DNA from 2 places in the Rhizobium sp. FG96 genome. Region 2 is predicted to be linked to the other one. Evidence: riboswitches for the same ligand, from Rfam matches in the RefSeq annotation. Region 2 holds a riboswitch; the other holds the start of a gene.

Region 1 (7,314 bases), on a different contig from region 2:
CCTCGGCATGCCCGTGACGGTGACCGAGACCGATGAGGCGGCGGCCTGGGGTGCGGCGCTTTGCGCCGGATCGGGCGCCGGGATCTATGCCGATCCGCAAGCCGATCCCCGTGACATAGCAAGCATCGCCAGGACCTGCGAACCGGATGCGGCGCGCAGCGCCGATTACGAGAAGCGCTACCAGGTATTTCGCGAAATCGCCGAGGCGATGACGCCGCTCTGGCCGAAGATTGCCGGCCTCGCACCCGTAAACGCGGCAAACTGACAAGACGAAAGCCGGCGCTCCCACCGGCGATTTAGGATACGACCATGACAGCCGACATGCAGCAGCGCTTCTCGAACCTTGGAGAGGGCGATATCGACGTCCTGATCATCGGGGCGGGCATCAATGGCGCGGGGCTTTTCCGCGATCTCTCGGCGCAGGGCGTCAACTGCCTGATCGTCGACAAGAGCGATTTCGGATCCGGCACCAGCGCCGCACCCTCACGCCTTATCCACGGCGGCCTGAAATACCTCGAGACCGGCGAATTCGGCCTCGTGGCGCAATCGACGCTGGAGCGCAATCTGCTTCTCAAGAACGCGCCGCATTGCGTCGAGCCGCTGCCGACCTTCATCCCGGTCTTCTCCTGGACGCGTGGCATCTGGGCGGCCTTGCGCACGCTCTTCGGCTCGAAGACGGCACCGCGCAGCCGCGGGGCCGTGCTGATCAAGATCGGCCTCGGGCTATACGATTTCTTCGGCTCCCGCGACCGCGTCATGCCGAAGCACAGGTTGATCCTGAAGCGCCAGGCGCGCAAGGAAATGCCGCATGTCACGCCAGCGATCGTCGCCGGCGGCATCTATTACGACGCCAAGATCAGCCGCCCGGAGCGGCTTGTCTATGAGCTGGTCAAGGATGGCTGCGATGCCAATCCGAAAAGTCTGGCCGCCAATTTCGCGACGCTGGATTCCGTCGAGGAGGGCCGGCTGACATTCCGGCAAGCCAACGGATCGGGCTTCGCCGTGGAGCCAAAGCTCGTGGTCAACGCGGCGGGTCCCTGGATCGATCATGTCAATGCCGCACTCGGGGCGCCGTCACACCTGATCGGCGGCACCAAGGGATCGCATATCCTGCTCGACCACCCTGAACTGGTGCGCAGCCTGAACGGCCATATGATCTATTTCGAGGCCGACGACGGCCGCATCTGCCTCGTCTACAGCTATCTCGGGCTGGCGCTGGTCGGCTCGACCGATATTCCGGCGGATGACCCAGACAATGTCCTCTGCGAGGAGCCGGAGACCGATTACTTCCTCGAAAGCGTCCGCTCGCTGCTGCCGACGCTGCGCTTCGACCGCGACCAGATCGTTTACAGCTACAGCGGCATCCGCCCGCTGCCCGCCTCCGATGCAACGGCGCCGGGCCTGATCAGCCGCGATCATTCCGCACCGGTGAAGGAACCTGAAGACAACCGCCCGTTCCCGATCGTCTCGCTGGTCGGCGGCAAATGGACGACGTTCCGCGGCTTTGCCGAAGAAGTCGCCGATACCGTTCTCTCCCGCCTGCAGCGCGACCGCCGGGAATCCACGCGTTATCTGGCGATCGGCGGCGGCAAGGGCTTTCCCGTCGATGGCGAAAAGCGCGGACACTGGATCAAGGATCTGGCCGCGAAGGGCGGCGTGACGATCGAACGCGCCGACGAATTGCTGAGCCGCTACGGCACGACGGCTGCTGCGATCCTCACATTCGCTTCGGTTCAGTCAGACGAGACGAGACTGACAGGCGCGCCCCGACACAGCTTCAGGGAGATCGACTGGATCGCCAGAAGCGAGCTTGTCGTCCACCTCGCCGATATCGTGCTTCGCCGCACGACGCTGGCGATCGAGGGGCGGCTGACGATCGAAGGCTTGCGGGAGATCGCCGGCATCACAGCCGCAGCGCTCGGCTGGGATGCGGCGCGAACGGAAAGCGAGATCGCCGACGTCACCGGTCAATTGAGCCGCTTCCACGGCCAGACGCTGACGAGCACTGCGCCGGCTGCCGGCCGCGAAAAAACCCCGCGCCCGGCTTCGGGCTAAAGCCGCCTAATGGCAGACGCGCCGGCTACCGGCGCGTTGGCTTGTTTCATCCGATCAGAGCGCGGCGACCGCGAGGTTGCTGCGTGCCTCGAGAATTGCCCGGCAGGCGTTGGCAGCCTCCTGGCCCTTGATTACGAAGTGGTTCATGAAGAACTCGATATGGGCTTCGCTCTCCTGGAAGTGATGCGGCGTCAGCACTGCCGAGAGAACCGGGATGCTGGTATCCAGCTGCACGCGCATCAGGCCATCGAGAACGGTGCCCGCGACGAAGTCGTGCCGGTAGATGCCGCCATCGACCACGAAGGCGCAGCCGAGGACCGCGGCATATTTGCCGGTGCGGGCGAGCGTCTGTGCGTGAAGCGGGATTTCAAGCGCGCCGGGAACGTCGAATATCTCGACATCGGCGGCATTGCCGCCTTGCGCCTGCCACGTCGAAACGAAGGAATTCACACACTGGTCGACGATACCGGCATGCCAGCGGGCGCGCACGACGGCGATCTTGATGCCCTGGGGTTTGGTTGCGATAGTCATGTCTCTGCCTTTCAAGGGTGCCATTTCTGGCGGTTGCGTCGAGCCGCGAAGCGGCCCAATTCTCCCTTGGGCGAACAGCACTGCACACCTCTCGCGCGGAAAGGTGCTGCCTGCATGCTCTCTTCCATCCGGACTATACCGTCGGCTCCGGCCTCTCACCGGATCTGCTGACCTTCCATCTGCGGAAGCGCTCGCGGGCTCCGGGTTTCCCCGATACCGCCGGTGGGGAATTGCACCCCGCCCTGAGAACAGCGCGAGATAAATCCAATTTCAGCAAGGATGCAAGTCCGGAAACGGCGTCAGATGACCTGTTTGGTCAAACAGGCTTGAGATCGCCGATGATCGTCGGAATGAGCTCCGAGACGGTCGGATGGATCGGCACCGACCATTGCAGGACCGGATAGGTCGTCCCGGCATTCATGGCGTCGATGATCCCGTGGATCGCCTCGTCGCCCTCGATGCCGAGGAAGGCGGCGCCGAGGATTTCCTGGGTTTCCGCATCCGCGACGATCTTCATGAAGCCTTTGGTCTCGCCGCGTTCATTGGCGCGGCCGACACGGCTCATCGGCCGTTTCGAGACGGCGACCTTGCGGCCGGACGCGCGCGCCTGCTTCTCCGTCATCCCGGCCCGGCCGAGCGGCGGATCGATATAGAGCGCGTAGGCGGGAATGCGGCTCGACACCTTTCGGTCGCCGCCATCAAGCAGATTGGCGGCTGCGATCTCGAAGTCGTTATAGGACGTATGCGTGAAGGCGCCGTGGCCGTTGCAGTCGCCGAGCGCATAGATGCCCTCGACATTGGTCATCAGCCGGTCATCGACAGTGATGAAGCCGCGTTTGTCAGTCGCGACACCTGCCTTGTCGAGGCCGAGATCGCCGGTATTCGGCGTGCGACCGGTGGCGACGAGCACATGGCTGGCCTTGATATCCGGCTTGCCGGAAATCGAGACGGCGATGCCGTCACCCGCCTTGGCGAAAGCGATGTTCTCCGCTCCGGTATGAACGGCGATGCCTTCGGAAGCGATGATTTCCTCGATCGCATCCGAGATATCCTCGTCCTCGCGCGAGGCGAGTTTCGGGCCGCGCTCGATGACCGTCACCTCGGCGCCGAAGCGGCGGTACATCTGTGCGAATTCCAAGCCGATATAGCTGCCGCCGATCACCACGAGATGGCGGGGCAGGGTATCGATCTGGATGATCGAGGTGCTGGTGAGATAATCGACATCGGTGAGGCCCGGAAAATCCGGAATGGTCGGCCGGGCGCCGACATTCAGGAAGATCTGCGGCGCAGTCAGCACCTCGCCATTGACCGCGACGGTCCTGGCGCCGGTGAATGTCGCGTGGCCATAGATCACCTCCATGGTCTCCATGCCGGAGAACCAGCCGGTCAGCCCGTTGCGGGCGTTCATCGTCACGGTTTCGGCGCGCTTGCGCACCACCTTCATGTCGATCCCGATCGGACCCGAAATCTTGACGCCATAATCGCCGCCGGTGCGTGCCACATGCGCGGCGCGGGCGCTGGCGACCAGCGTCTTGGTCGGCATGCAGCCGGCATTGACGCAGGTGCCGCCGAGATATTTGCGCTCGATCAGCGCCACCTTCATGCCCTTCTCGGCCATGCGGGCAGCAAGAAAGGGACCGGCCTGGCCGGCCCCGATGAAGATGGCGTCGTAGGTCTTCATGCGACCGCCGAGATGATGAGGATGGCGCCGACGATGGCGATCGCGTCTTCGATCAGCGCCGCCGGCGTATCCTTGCCGAAAATGGCCGCGAGCTTGCCGCGGACGGCAGCGCCGCCAAGCGTTCCAACGACCGCGCCGACCACACCGGCAATCAGGCCGCCTACGAGCGAACCGCCGGAAGCCCCGATCGTGGCGCCGGTCAGTGCACCCATGATGATGCGGGCGCCGAACTGCATCGGCACCTTGCGGCTCGGCGTCGTCGGCAGCTGGTCGGTGATCAGCTCGACGGCGGCGAGCACCGTGAAGATCCACGGCGTCCACTTGTAGCCCATGAAGGCAAGCGGGGTCTGCGATACGTCGAACCAGCCGAGAGCCGCGCCCCAGGCAACGGCGGCGGGTGCAGTCATGGCCCGAAGGCCGGCAATGATCCCAATCAAAAATGCAAGAAATAGAAGCATGCGAGGGTCCCCTTCCTCTGCGACTGCCGAAACGGCAAAGCCAGCGTGGCACAAAGCTCTACCGGTTGCAATTGGGGGTAGACGGCTCTACCGGCCTAGTGCCTGCAGCGCCTCTTCCGCGGCGCGAAGCCCGCTTTGATAGGCGCCGTGGGCCGTCGAAAAATCCGTCTGGTGCGTTGCTTCGCCGGCAAAAAATACCCTGCCGTCATAGGGCTTTGCCAGCTCGAGGCGAGCATCGGCCTGGCCGGGCAGGGCGTGGCTGTAGCCACCGCGGATCGAGGGCGTATTCGTCCACTCCGAGGCGGCGAGCGGGCGCAACTCTTTGCGGATACCGGAACCGAAGATCGCCGCCAGTTCATCCATTGCATGCGGGAAGGCACCGTCCGGATGGGTTGCGACGGCGCGGGCTCCGGCTCCGCCGAGAAAGACCTCGATCACGGGTTTGCCGAAGGGGCGTATATAATAGGTGCCGGTCTTCGGATCGCGCGGATTGCCGAGGACATGGCTCTCGGCTTCGAAGCTGTTGCCGCCGGTTATTTGGAAATAGAGCTTCTCGTTATTGCCGAGCGGCAGTTTTGCCGCTGCCTCGCGCCACGGATCGAGCGGCGAGGGCATCCGAATAAAGCCGCCCGCAAGCACATTGGTGGAGACGGCGATGATGACAGCCTTCGGCCTCACAGCGCCCTGCGCTGTCTGCAGCACCACCCGGCTTCCGCCGAGCGCAATCGACTGCACCATCGTCCCGACATGCAGCTCCACCGAAGCCGGCATGGTCGAGGCGACAAGCGCGCCGTAGCCGGTCTCGACCCGCCAGTTATACTCCGTCGAGGCCTCGTCATAGGCAGCATAGTCTTTAGCGGAGATCCCCTCCAGCTCGTCGCCGCTGATATAGCCGCTCAGCGCCTGCAGATAGGCGAGCCAGGGTTCTCCGGGCTCCACCGCGTCGATGGCGCAATCGCTTGGCGGCGGCGTATCGGCGACACGCTCGCTCCAGCGGGCAAAGGCGGCGCGGGCAGCCTCACGTTCGGCCTGCGGAAAGCCGAAATCGCGATCCTGCCGGTGCCAGGCGCTTGGCTTGCGATCGACTGAAATCCCGGCGTCTTCGGCAATCCGCGTCCAGGGATTGCGGTCGCCGGAATGCAGCCAGCCGCAACCGAGATCGATCGCGGCGACAGGTGTCTGCAACGTCCAGGCACGGCCGCCGATGCGGGGCAGGGCTTCGAAGACGGAAACCGAGAGGCCGCTTGCCGCAAGCCTTCTTGCTGCGCCGACGCCTGCGGCGCCCGCTCCGATGATGGCAATATCCGGTTCTGAATTCATGGGGCAAATAGACTCAAACGATGTCTCATCATGCGCCTTGTGTCAGGGAGCAGGCAAGCCGCCTGACGGCCTCGCCGGTACTGAAACACTCACCCGCCCTTGCGCCCGGCCTGCACGGCAAAGGGCGGAATGAACCGGGCATCCGGCCAGGTGACGGCCTCGCGCAGGAAATCGATGACGGCGCGCACGCGCGGCGCCTGCTTCAGGTCCTGATGGCAGGTGATCCAGTAGCTGCGGGTCAGATCCACCTCCTCGGGCAGCACGCGCTCGAGCTCCGGATAGCGGCTGGCGAAGAAATAGGGCAGCACGCACAGCCCCAGCCCGTTACGCGTCGCCGTCAGCTGCGCGAAAATGCTGGAGCTCTGGAATTGCGGCCGGATGCGCGGATGGACATCGCCGAGATAATCGAGCCCCGGGGCAAAGATCATCTCCTCGATATAGCTGATGAACGGATGCGACAGCAGATCCTCGCGGCTCAAGACCGGGGCGCTGGCGGCGAGATAATCCCGCGATCCATAGACCTGCAGATGATAGTCGGTGAGCTTCTCGGCATAGTAGGGGCCGCCCTTGGGTTCATCGAGCACGACGCTGATATCCGCCTCCTTACGCGACAGCGACATGATCTGCTGGATCGTGACCAGTTCCAGCGACAGATGCGGATGCCGCTCGGCAAATTGCGGCAGCACGGTCGCAAAGAAGAAGTTCGCGAACCCCTCCGGCGCGCTGAGGCGCACGACACCGCGCTGCGCCATCGCGCCGGTGGCGAGGTCGGCGCGCAGCCGCTCCGTCTCCTGTTCCATCTTCTCGGCGGTCTCGACGAACCGGTTGCCCATCGCCGTCAGCACATAGCCGCGCGGATTGCGCTCGAACAGCTTCACCTTTAGTGCAAATTCCAGCCGGTCGATCCGACGCGACACCGTCGCATGACTGGTCCGCAACTGCCGCGCCGCCGTCGACAGCTGCCCGGTTCTGGCCACCGCTAGAAAAAACTGCAGGTCGTCCCAAGTAAACTGCGAGGAATTGGTCATTCGGCTCCGTATCGGTCTTAGCCTTTGGTCTAATGCCGGCTGCGGCGGCGTGTCGCCGCGAGGCCGGATTCAGCGCTCTTGGTACGGTTCTGTGCAAAAATGAACAGATACTGTTTGGAATTATTTGTAAACGCTTGGTTGCTTCATCGGAAAAATTCCGTGATCGTGGGCGTTGAGTGGCTGTCTTGAGGAGGACGGCTCGTCAAATTTGAACAGACTCGCAATCTGCCAATCTCTGGGA
Region 2 (7,314 bases):
ACTGACACCCCAAACACTTCCCTCATCTCTGTGCTTGTCACAGAGATCCAGCCGTCCCAAGTCCTTGGGAGGGAGAGACTCTTTTCGCCGCGCAGACGCGCGGCGGCTGGATCCCTGTGACAAGCACAGGGATGAGGGAGAGATTGGCGCTACCGCCTCATTTCATAGCAGGTCCAAACAACAAAAAGGCCGGGCTTGCGCCCGGCCTTCCGGTTTCATCCAGCTACCGCCAGCTCAGTTCGTGCCGACCAGGTTGACCGGGAAGAACAGGGTCTCGCCGGAGGAGTCGCTGACGCCGTCGTTGTCGGTGACGGCGTAGGGCTTGCCCGAGGCGTCGAAAGCGAAGCCTTCAAGCTTGTCGAGGACGTAGCCGTTGGTTGCCGTCTTCAGTTCGTCGAGGAAGTCATGGGCTTCCGCCTTCTTGACTACCGGAAGTTCACCGCCGAGCTTGGCGGGCTTCAGGTCGGAGATGGCGACCTTGTAGAGCTTCTTCAGCTTGGCAGCATCGCCGACGAGGTTGTCACGCTCGATGATGTAGACGCTGTCGCCGTGGGCGGAGATTTCCGAGAGACCGACCCAGCCGTTTTCAGACTTGTCGAGCGGGTAGCGCACGGCGCCCCATTCCTTGCTCTTCGGGTTGTAGGAGACGAGCTTGACGAAGCCCTTCTGGTCGTCCTTCCACTCGCGCTGTACGGCCATCCACAGCGTTGCGTCGTCGCCGGAGCCGACGATCGTCACGCCTTCGAAGCCGTAGCGGATCTCGTTATCCGTCAGTTCCTTCGGCAGCGCGATCTCTTCCTTGATCTCGCCCTTCGGGTTGACGTGGTAGAGAGCGTGCGGCAGCAACTTTTCGCTATTGCCTTCCGAAGCCAGCCAGAACCAGCCCTTGGCGTCGACGGCGATGCCTTCGATGTCGAGCTTCTGGGCAGCGGCGCCATCGCGCTTGACGGTCATGGCGTCGGTGATGACGGCAGGCTTCTTGGTGGCGTCGATCGTGTAGATCGTCGGCTGATTGCCGAGAACGCTGTCGGACACGGCGAAGAGCTGGCCGGCCTTTTCAGGAACGGCGGCAAGGCCCGAAAGCGCTGCGAAGCCGATCGGATTGCCGTCCTTCTCTGCCGAGACGATCTGCGGATAGGCCTTTTCGCCTTCGCTGCGCTCATAGATCATGACATGCGAGCGTGGGCCGCCATCTTCGCCGAGATCGGCTTCGTTGGCCGTGGCAAAGAGATTGCGGCTCGGGATGGCGATCGCGCCTTCCGGCGAGACGCCCGACGGCAGGATCTGCAGCAGTTCCGGGTCCGCGCCGGTGTCCTTGAAGACGCCGACGACCGAAGCGCGCTCGGCGAGCAGGAAGAACAGCTGGTCGTCGCCGAACTTAGCGGCTTCCAGACCTTCAGGCTCGACGCCCTTCGAGGACGAGCGACCTTCCGGATAGTGGCCGAGATGGGCAACGGCGCGCTCGAAGGACGAGCCCGATTCGTAGAGAACCTTGCCGGTCTTGTCGAAGATGGTGAAGCCGCGCGAACCGCCTTCATAGTCGCCTTCGTTGGCGACGACGAGACGGTCGTCGTCCAGCCACTTCACGGCGTCGGGCTCGCGAAGAGCGCCCTTGGCTTCGCCGGTGAACTTCAGCTGGCCGTCCTTCTTGGTGTCGATGCCGGAGAGATCGGTGCTGCCAGCGGTGAAGTGCGTCTTCACCGTGCCGGTCTTGCCGTCGATGATGACGATCTCGTTGTTTTCCTGCAGCGTCAGGGCGATTTCGCCCTGGCCGTTGAAGGAGACGAATTCGGGCTCCGGATCTTCAGGCGCGATGCCGGCGAGACCCGTCAGCGTGACGTGCTTGATAGTACCGCAATCGACGGTGCCGTTTTTGACCTGGAAGAGCACGAGATCGCCAGCCGGCATCTGCGGGATCTTGCCGTCGTTGATCTCTTCGTCACGCTCGTTCTCGATGGCGATCGTGCCGAGCGTCTTGTCCTTGTTGAGAGCGATCGAATCCGGCTGGCCGCCGAGATCGCAGGTATTCTCGATCTTCTTGGTGGCAACATCGACGATGGCGAGGCGGCCCGACGGCTTGACCTTACTTTCGCTGGTGTTGACGGCGACGAGCGCCTTGCCAGAGGTCGAGGTAACCGACGTCGGCTCACCGTCCATCATCAGCGCGCCCAAGGCCTTCGGGGCCTTGGCGTCGGTGATGTCGACGAAGCCGATCGCGCCGAGCGGGCTGTCGCTGTAGATCAGCGTGTTGCCGTCGTCGGTTGCGGTGATGATTTCTGCAGAGGTCGTCGAAAGCTTGTCCTTGCCTTCAGGCAGGTTCGAAGCGACCGGAAAAGATGCGATGCGATTGAAAACAGGCTCGGCAACTGCCGGAAAGGCAACAGAAGCCAGGAGCACGGCAGCGAGCGCTGCCTTGCGCGATGAAATAGTCATGAAATCCCCCATGCGTCGAAAAATCGAAACATGGGGGTTTTGAGGGAAACGGATGACAGGCGGATGACACCGGGTGCAGTTTTGCACCGCTTTGCATCAGGCCGCGTTCTTCTCCCGGCGCATCTCGTTGCGCATGATGAAGAGCGAGGCTGTCAGGATCAGTGCGGCGCCGAGCCAGAGATAGCCCGCTGGCGCATAGCCGAAGAACAGCCATCCGGCGAGAACGTTGAGCGGCAGCTTCAGGTCGTCGAAGGGCTGGACATAGGCGGCATCGGCGACGGTGTAGGCCAATGTCAGCAGATATTGCGCAAAGACGGTCAGCAGACCAGCGAAGACGAAGAGCGCCAGGGTCATCCCCTCGGGCACCTCGAAACCGGCTACCCCCGCCAGCACGCCGTTGATCGGCGTCAGCAGCACCAGCAGCCAGACGGTGATGGTCTCCGGTTTCTCGATGCCGGTCAGGCTCTTGGTGATTAGCGACGACGCGCCCCAGAAGAGCGCCGAGATAATCGGAAGGAGTGCCGCCCAGGTGAAGGCGTCCGACCATGGCTGCAGGATGATCATCGCACCGGCAAAGCCGACCGCCGTTGCCGCCCAGCGTGCCGGGCCGACGCGCTCGCCGAGAAAAAGGCGGGCGCCGAGGATGATGAAGAAGGGCGAGGTCATGACCAACGCGATCGCCTGCCAGATCGGCACCGAGGCCAGACCGGACACCCAGGCTTCGACCCCGAGGGCGGCGAGCGCTACGCGAACGATATGGCGCCAGGGATAAGAGGTGCGCATTGCCGAGAGGCCGGCGCGGCGCAAGAAGGGAAGCGAGAAGAGGAGTGCGAAGGCATATTGCCAGAAAGCGGCGGAAGCGGCTGCGAAGCCGAGCTTCATCGTCAGCCATTGGGTGACGACATTGAGAACGGAAAAGGCGATGCCCGCCAGCACCATGAAAGCGGCACCGGCCATCGCACGCGACGAGGAAAAAGCAAGGGAAGTCTGATTCATGTCTTTCATCCAGAAAGGGACCAACACAAATCAGGACGCATGAGCGCAGGACGGCAGCCGGACAGACCCCTGCCCCGCTCACAGCTTGCGATCATTCTCTTTCATCCGGACTATACCGTCGGCTCCGGAATTGCACCGGATCTGCTGACCCCCGGCCGTTGACGGCCGAAGCGCTCGCGGGCTTGGGCCGAGACCCTTTACCGCCGGTGGGGACTTTCACCCCGCCCTGAGAACGGCCGATCCGTAGATCAAAGGCCTGCGCTCCGCAAGACCACGGAAATGCGAAAAGGGTCCGGCTTTCGCCGAACCCTTCGAAGTGATGCTCTTCTACCGGTAGCCGGTCTCAGAACTCGGACCATTCCTGCTTCACCGCGGCATTGCCGTGGCTGGCATAGACCGGGGCCGATGCAGCACTGCGCTGCGGGCGGGCCATGGCGGCCGCCGTCTGGCGCAGGGACGCAGCGTTGGTCTCGGCGCGGCTGCCGCCGAGCTGGAACTGGCCGATCAGCTGGTTCATGCGATCGGCTTCGGCGGCCAGCGTGGCGCTCGCGGCATTGGTCTCTTCGACCATCGCGGCGTTCTGCTGGGTCACCTGATCCATCTGGTTGACGGCGCTGTTAACTTCGGAAAGACCGGTCGACTGTTCGCGCGACGACGTGGCGATGGCGTCCATGTGCTGGTTGATGGTGACGACCAGCTGTTCGATGGTCTTCAGCGCCTCACCGGTCTCGCGCACCAGCTTGACGCCGCCTTCGACTTCAACCGACGAGTTGCGGATCAGGTCCTTGATCTGCTTTGCGGCCTGGGCGGAACGCTGTGCCAGTTCACGGACTTCCTGGGCAACGACGGCAAAGCCCTTGCCGGCTTCACCGGCACGCGCTGCCTCAACACCGGCGTTCAGCGCCAGCAGGTTGGTCTGGAAGGCAATCTCGTCGATGACGCCGATGATGCTGGAGATCTGGTTCGACGACTGCTCGATCCGCTCCATCGCATCGACGGCATTGGCAACAACCGTGCCGGAAGCCGTGGCGCTGCGGTTTGCCTGGATCGCCACCTGGCGGGCCTCGTCGGCGCGCTTGGAGGAGTTCGAGACATTCACGGTGATCTCATCGAGAGCGGCTGCGGTCTCTTCGAGCGAAGCGGCCTGCTGTTCGGTGCGCTTCGAGAGATCCTCGGCGCCCTGGCTGATCTCGCGAGTACCCCCGGTGATAGAGACCGCCGACTGGGCGACGGCGCGGAGCGTGCCGCCGAGCTGCGAGATCGCACCGTTCAGGTCATGGCGGAGTGCTTCGAAATCCGGGGCGAAGGCATCGTTGAGCTGGAAGTCGAGCTCGCCGGCTGCGAGGCGGCGCAGACCACCAGCAAGACCGGCCGTTGCCTGCTCGAGGCGCTGCTGGGCGGCGGCTTCCGCTTCGGAAGCAAGGCGAGCCCTGTCGGCGTCGGTCTTGGCGCGGGTCATCTCGGCGTCGGCCTGCAGGCGCTGATTGTCGATCGCGGCAAGACGGAAGATCTCGACGGCATTGGCCATCTGGCCGATCTCGTCCTCCCTGCCCTTACCCGGAATTTCCGATGCGGTGTCGCCGGCGGCCAGACCGCGCATCGACTTGGTGATGCGGACGATGGGGCTCGCGATGCCCGAAATTCCGAAATAGATCGCGGCGAAGACGATCAGGGCGCTGAGGCCGAGAACGGCGGAGATCAGCGTCAGGGTCGTGGAATACTGGCTGCGGCTTTCGGCGAGACCGGCAGCAGCTGCGTCCTCGTTGAAGGCGACGAGCTTGTCGACGTTGTCTGCCAGGATATCGGCGACCGGGCCGAGGTTTGCGTCGAAGGCATTGATCGCGTCCTGCTGCTTGCCGGCCTTCGCCAGCGCGATCATCTTCTGGCCCTCTTCGATATATTTCTGCGAGGAGCTGTCCATTTCCTGATAGATGCCGCGCTCGACATCGGTATCAACGAGGTCCTGATAGGCGAGGACCGTCTTGCGGAGCTTGGCTTCGCGCTCGCCGATCTTCTTTTCCAGCGCCGCCTCGTCGCCCGAGGTGCGGCCCATCGCCAGGTCGCCGTAGGAGCCGCGCAGCGAATAGCGGGCAAGCTGGATATCCTTGGCCTTGGAAATGCCGGGATGCATGCTGGTCGCGAACAACTCGTTGTTCTTGTTGGAATCGCGCAGGCCGGTGACGGCGATATAGCCGGTGGCTCCGAACATTATGGTGAGAACGGCGAAAATACTGATCATTGCCGTCTTAATATCAGGACGCTTCATCGAAAGACCTCATGAAAAACACGCCGCTACCGGCGCCAAAAATCAAGCAACAGAAAAAGGGAAAGCGGCGTCATGCCGACCGGATACGATCGGAGAGCAATGAAGGACGACCGTTGGGGGCGGATCGTATGGATCAATATTTAATCGAATGTGAACGATGCACGGCAGCTATTGCCAGAGAACTGCGCGCTTTTGCGCGGTGAAGCAAAGCCCTGAATGCAAAAAGGGTCCGGCTTTCACCGAACCCTTCGAAACTTTACCTGCCGGTCTCGTTATCCGGCGGCCAAGTTAAACCGGATTAGCCGTTTACGGCATCCTTCAGGCCCTTGCCGGGCGTGAACTTCGGCACGTTACGAGCCGGGATATCGACTTCAGCGCCGGTGGACGGATTACGGCCCTTGGTAGCTGCGCGATGAGAAACGGTGAAGCTGCCGAAACCGGCGAGGCGTACGTCGCCCTTCTTCTTCAGTTCGCCCTGGACAACGTCGAAAACAGCGTCGACAGCAGAAGCGGCATCAGCCTTGGTGAGGCCAGCTTTTTCGGCAACTGCGGACACGAGTTCATTCTTGTTCATGTTTCCACCCCTTTCAATGGTTTGAAACGACTCAATCTGTAAGCCAGGCACAGAATAGGTTTCATCAGGCCCGCCGCAACCCAAAAGCCCTGCAAATCAAGGAAAAGCAAGCACCTCCGGCGGGTTTTCACAAAAAAGGCTGGCGTTTTGCGCCAGCCTTTTCGGTCATTTGCAGCAATTTGACATAAATGGGGCGAATATCACTCAGTGAGCGATGCCAGCACCCGTTTCATCAAGACCTTCGACCGTTGCGATGACCGGCGTTTCAACCGTTCCATCCCATTCGATCGGCTCCGGCCGCCGGATCAGAGCATGCTTGATCACCTCGCCCATGCGGGATACCGGGATGATCTCCATGTTGTTCTTCACGTTATCCGGAATCTCCGCCAGATCCTTGGCGTTTTCTTCCGGGATCAGCACCTTCTTGATGCCGCCGCGAAGCGCTGCGAGCAGCTTTTCCTTCAGACCACCGATCGGCAGGACGCGGCCGCGAAGGGTGATTTCACCCGTCATCGCCACGTTCTTATCAACCGGGATGCCGGTCATGATCGAAACGATCGCGGTTGCCATGGCCACACCAGCCGACGGACCATCCTTCGGCGTTGCGCCTTCCGGCACGTGCACGTGGATATCCGACTTGTCGAAGCGCGGAGGCTCGATGCCGAAATCGACGGCGCGCGAGCGAACGTAGGATGCAGCAGCCGAGATCGACTCTTTCATCACGTCCTTCAGATTACCGGTGACCGTCATGCGGCCCTTGCCCGGCATCATCACGCCTTCGATCGTCAGCAGTTCGCCGCCGACCTCGGTCCATGCGAGGCCGGTGACAACGCCGACCTGATCTTCGCGCTCGGCTTCGCCGTGGCGGAAGCGCGGAACGCCCAGGTAGGTGTCGATGTTTTCGGCGGTCACATGAACCGACTTCGTCTTGCCCTTGATGATCTCGGTGACTGCCTTGCGGGCGAGCTTCATCAACTCGCGCTCGAAGTTACGAACACCGGCTTCGCGAGTGTACTGCTGGCTGATCGCCATCAGAGCATCGTCG

The links. Region 2 has a riboswitch for FMN ahead of ACODR6_RS18360 (DMT family transporter). Riboswitches for the same ligand answer to the same signal wherever they lie in the genome.
Region 1: linked by a shared signal. The riboswitch ahead of ACODR6_RS08255 (6,7-dimethyl-8-ribityllumazine synthase) and the one ahead of ACODR6_RS18360 (DMT family transporter) in region 2 are both predicted to bind FMN.

Annotation. Positions count from the first base shown of each region.
Region 1 covers NZ_JBMDIL010000003.1:429,841-437,154, forward strand. Annotated here, with positions in the region: gene ACODR6_RS08245 (FGGY-family carbohydrate kinase) at 1-265, shown strand, start outside; gene ACODR6_RS08250 (glycerol-3-phosphate dehydrogenase/oxidase) at 310-2,055, shown strand; gene ACODR6_RS08255 (6,7-dimethyl-8-ribityllumazine synthase) at 2,110-2,586, opposite strand; FMN riboswitch at 2,699-2,840, opposite strand; gene ACODR6_RS08260 (FAD-containing oxidoreductase) at 2,903-4,267, opposite strand; gene ACODR6_RS08265 (DUF4126 domain-containing protein) at 4,264-4,725, opposite strand; gene ACODR6_RS08270 (flavin monoamine oxidase family protein) at 4,813-6,045, opposite strand; gene ACODR6_RS08275 (LysR family transcriptional regulator) at 6,135-7,073, opposite strand.
Region 2 covers NZ_JBMDIL010000008.1:265,036-272,349, forward strand. Annotated here, with positions in the region: gene ACODR6_RS18355 (esterase-like activity of phytase family protein) at 235-2,433, opposite strand; gene ACODR6_RS18360 (DMT family transporter) at 2,530-3,429, opposite strand; FMN riboswitch at 3,519-3,667, opposite strand; gene ACODR6_RS18365 (methyl-accepting chemotaxis protein) at 3,773-5,695, opposite strand; gene hupB (DNA-binding protein HupB) at 5,994-6,269, opposite strand; gene lon (endopeptidase La) at 6,474-7,314, opposite strand, start outside.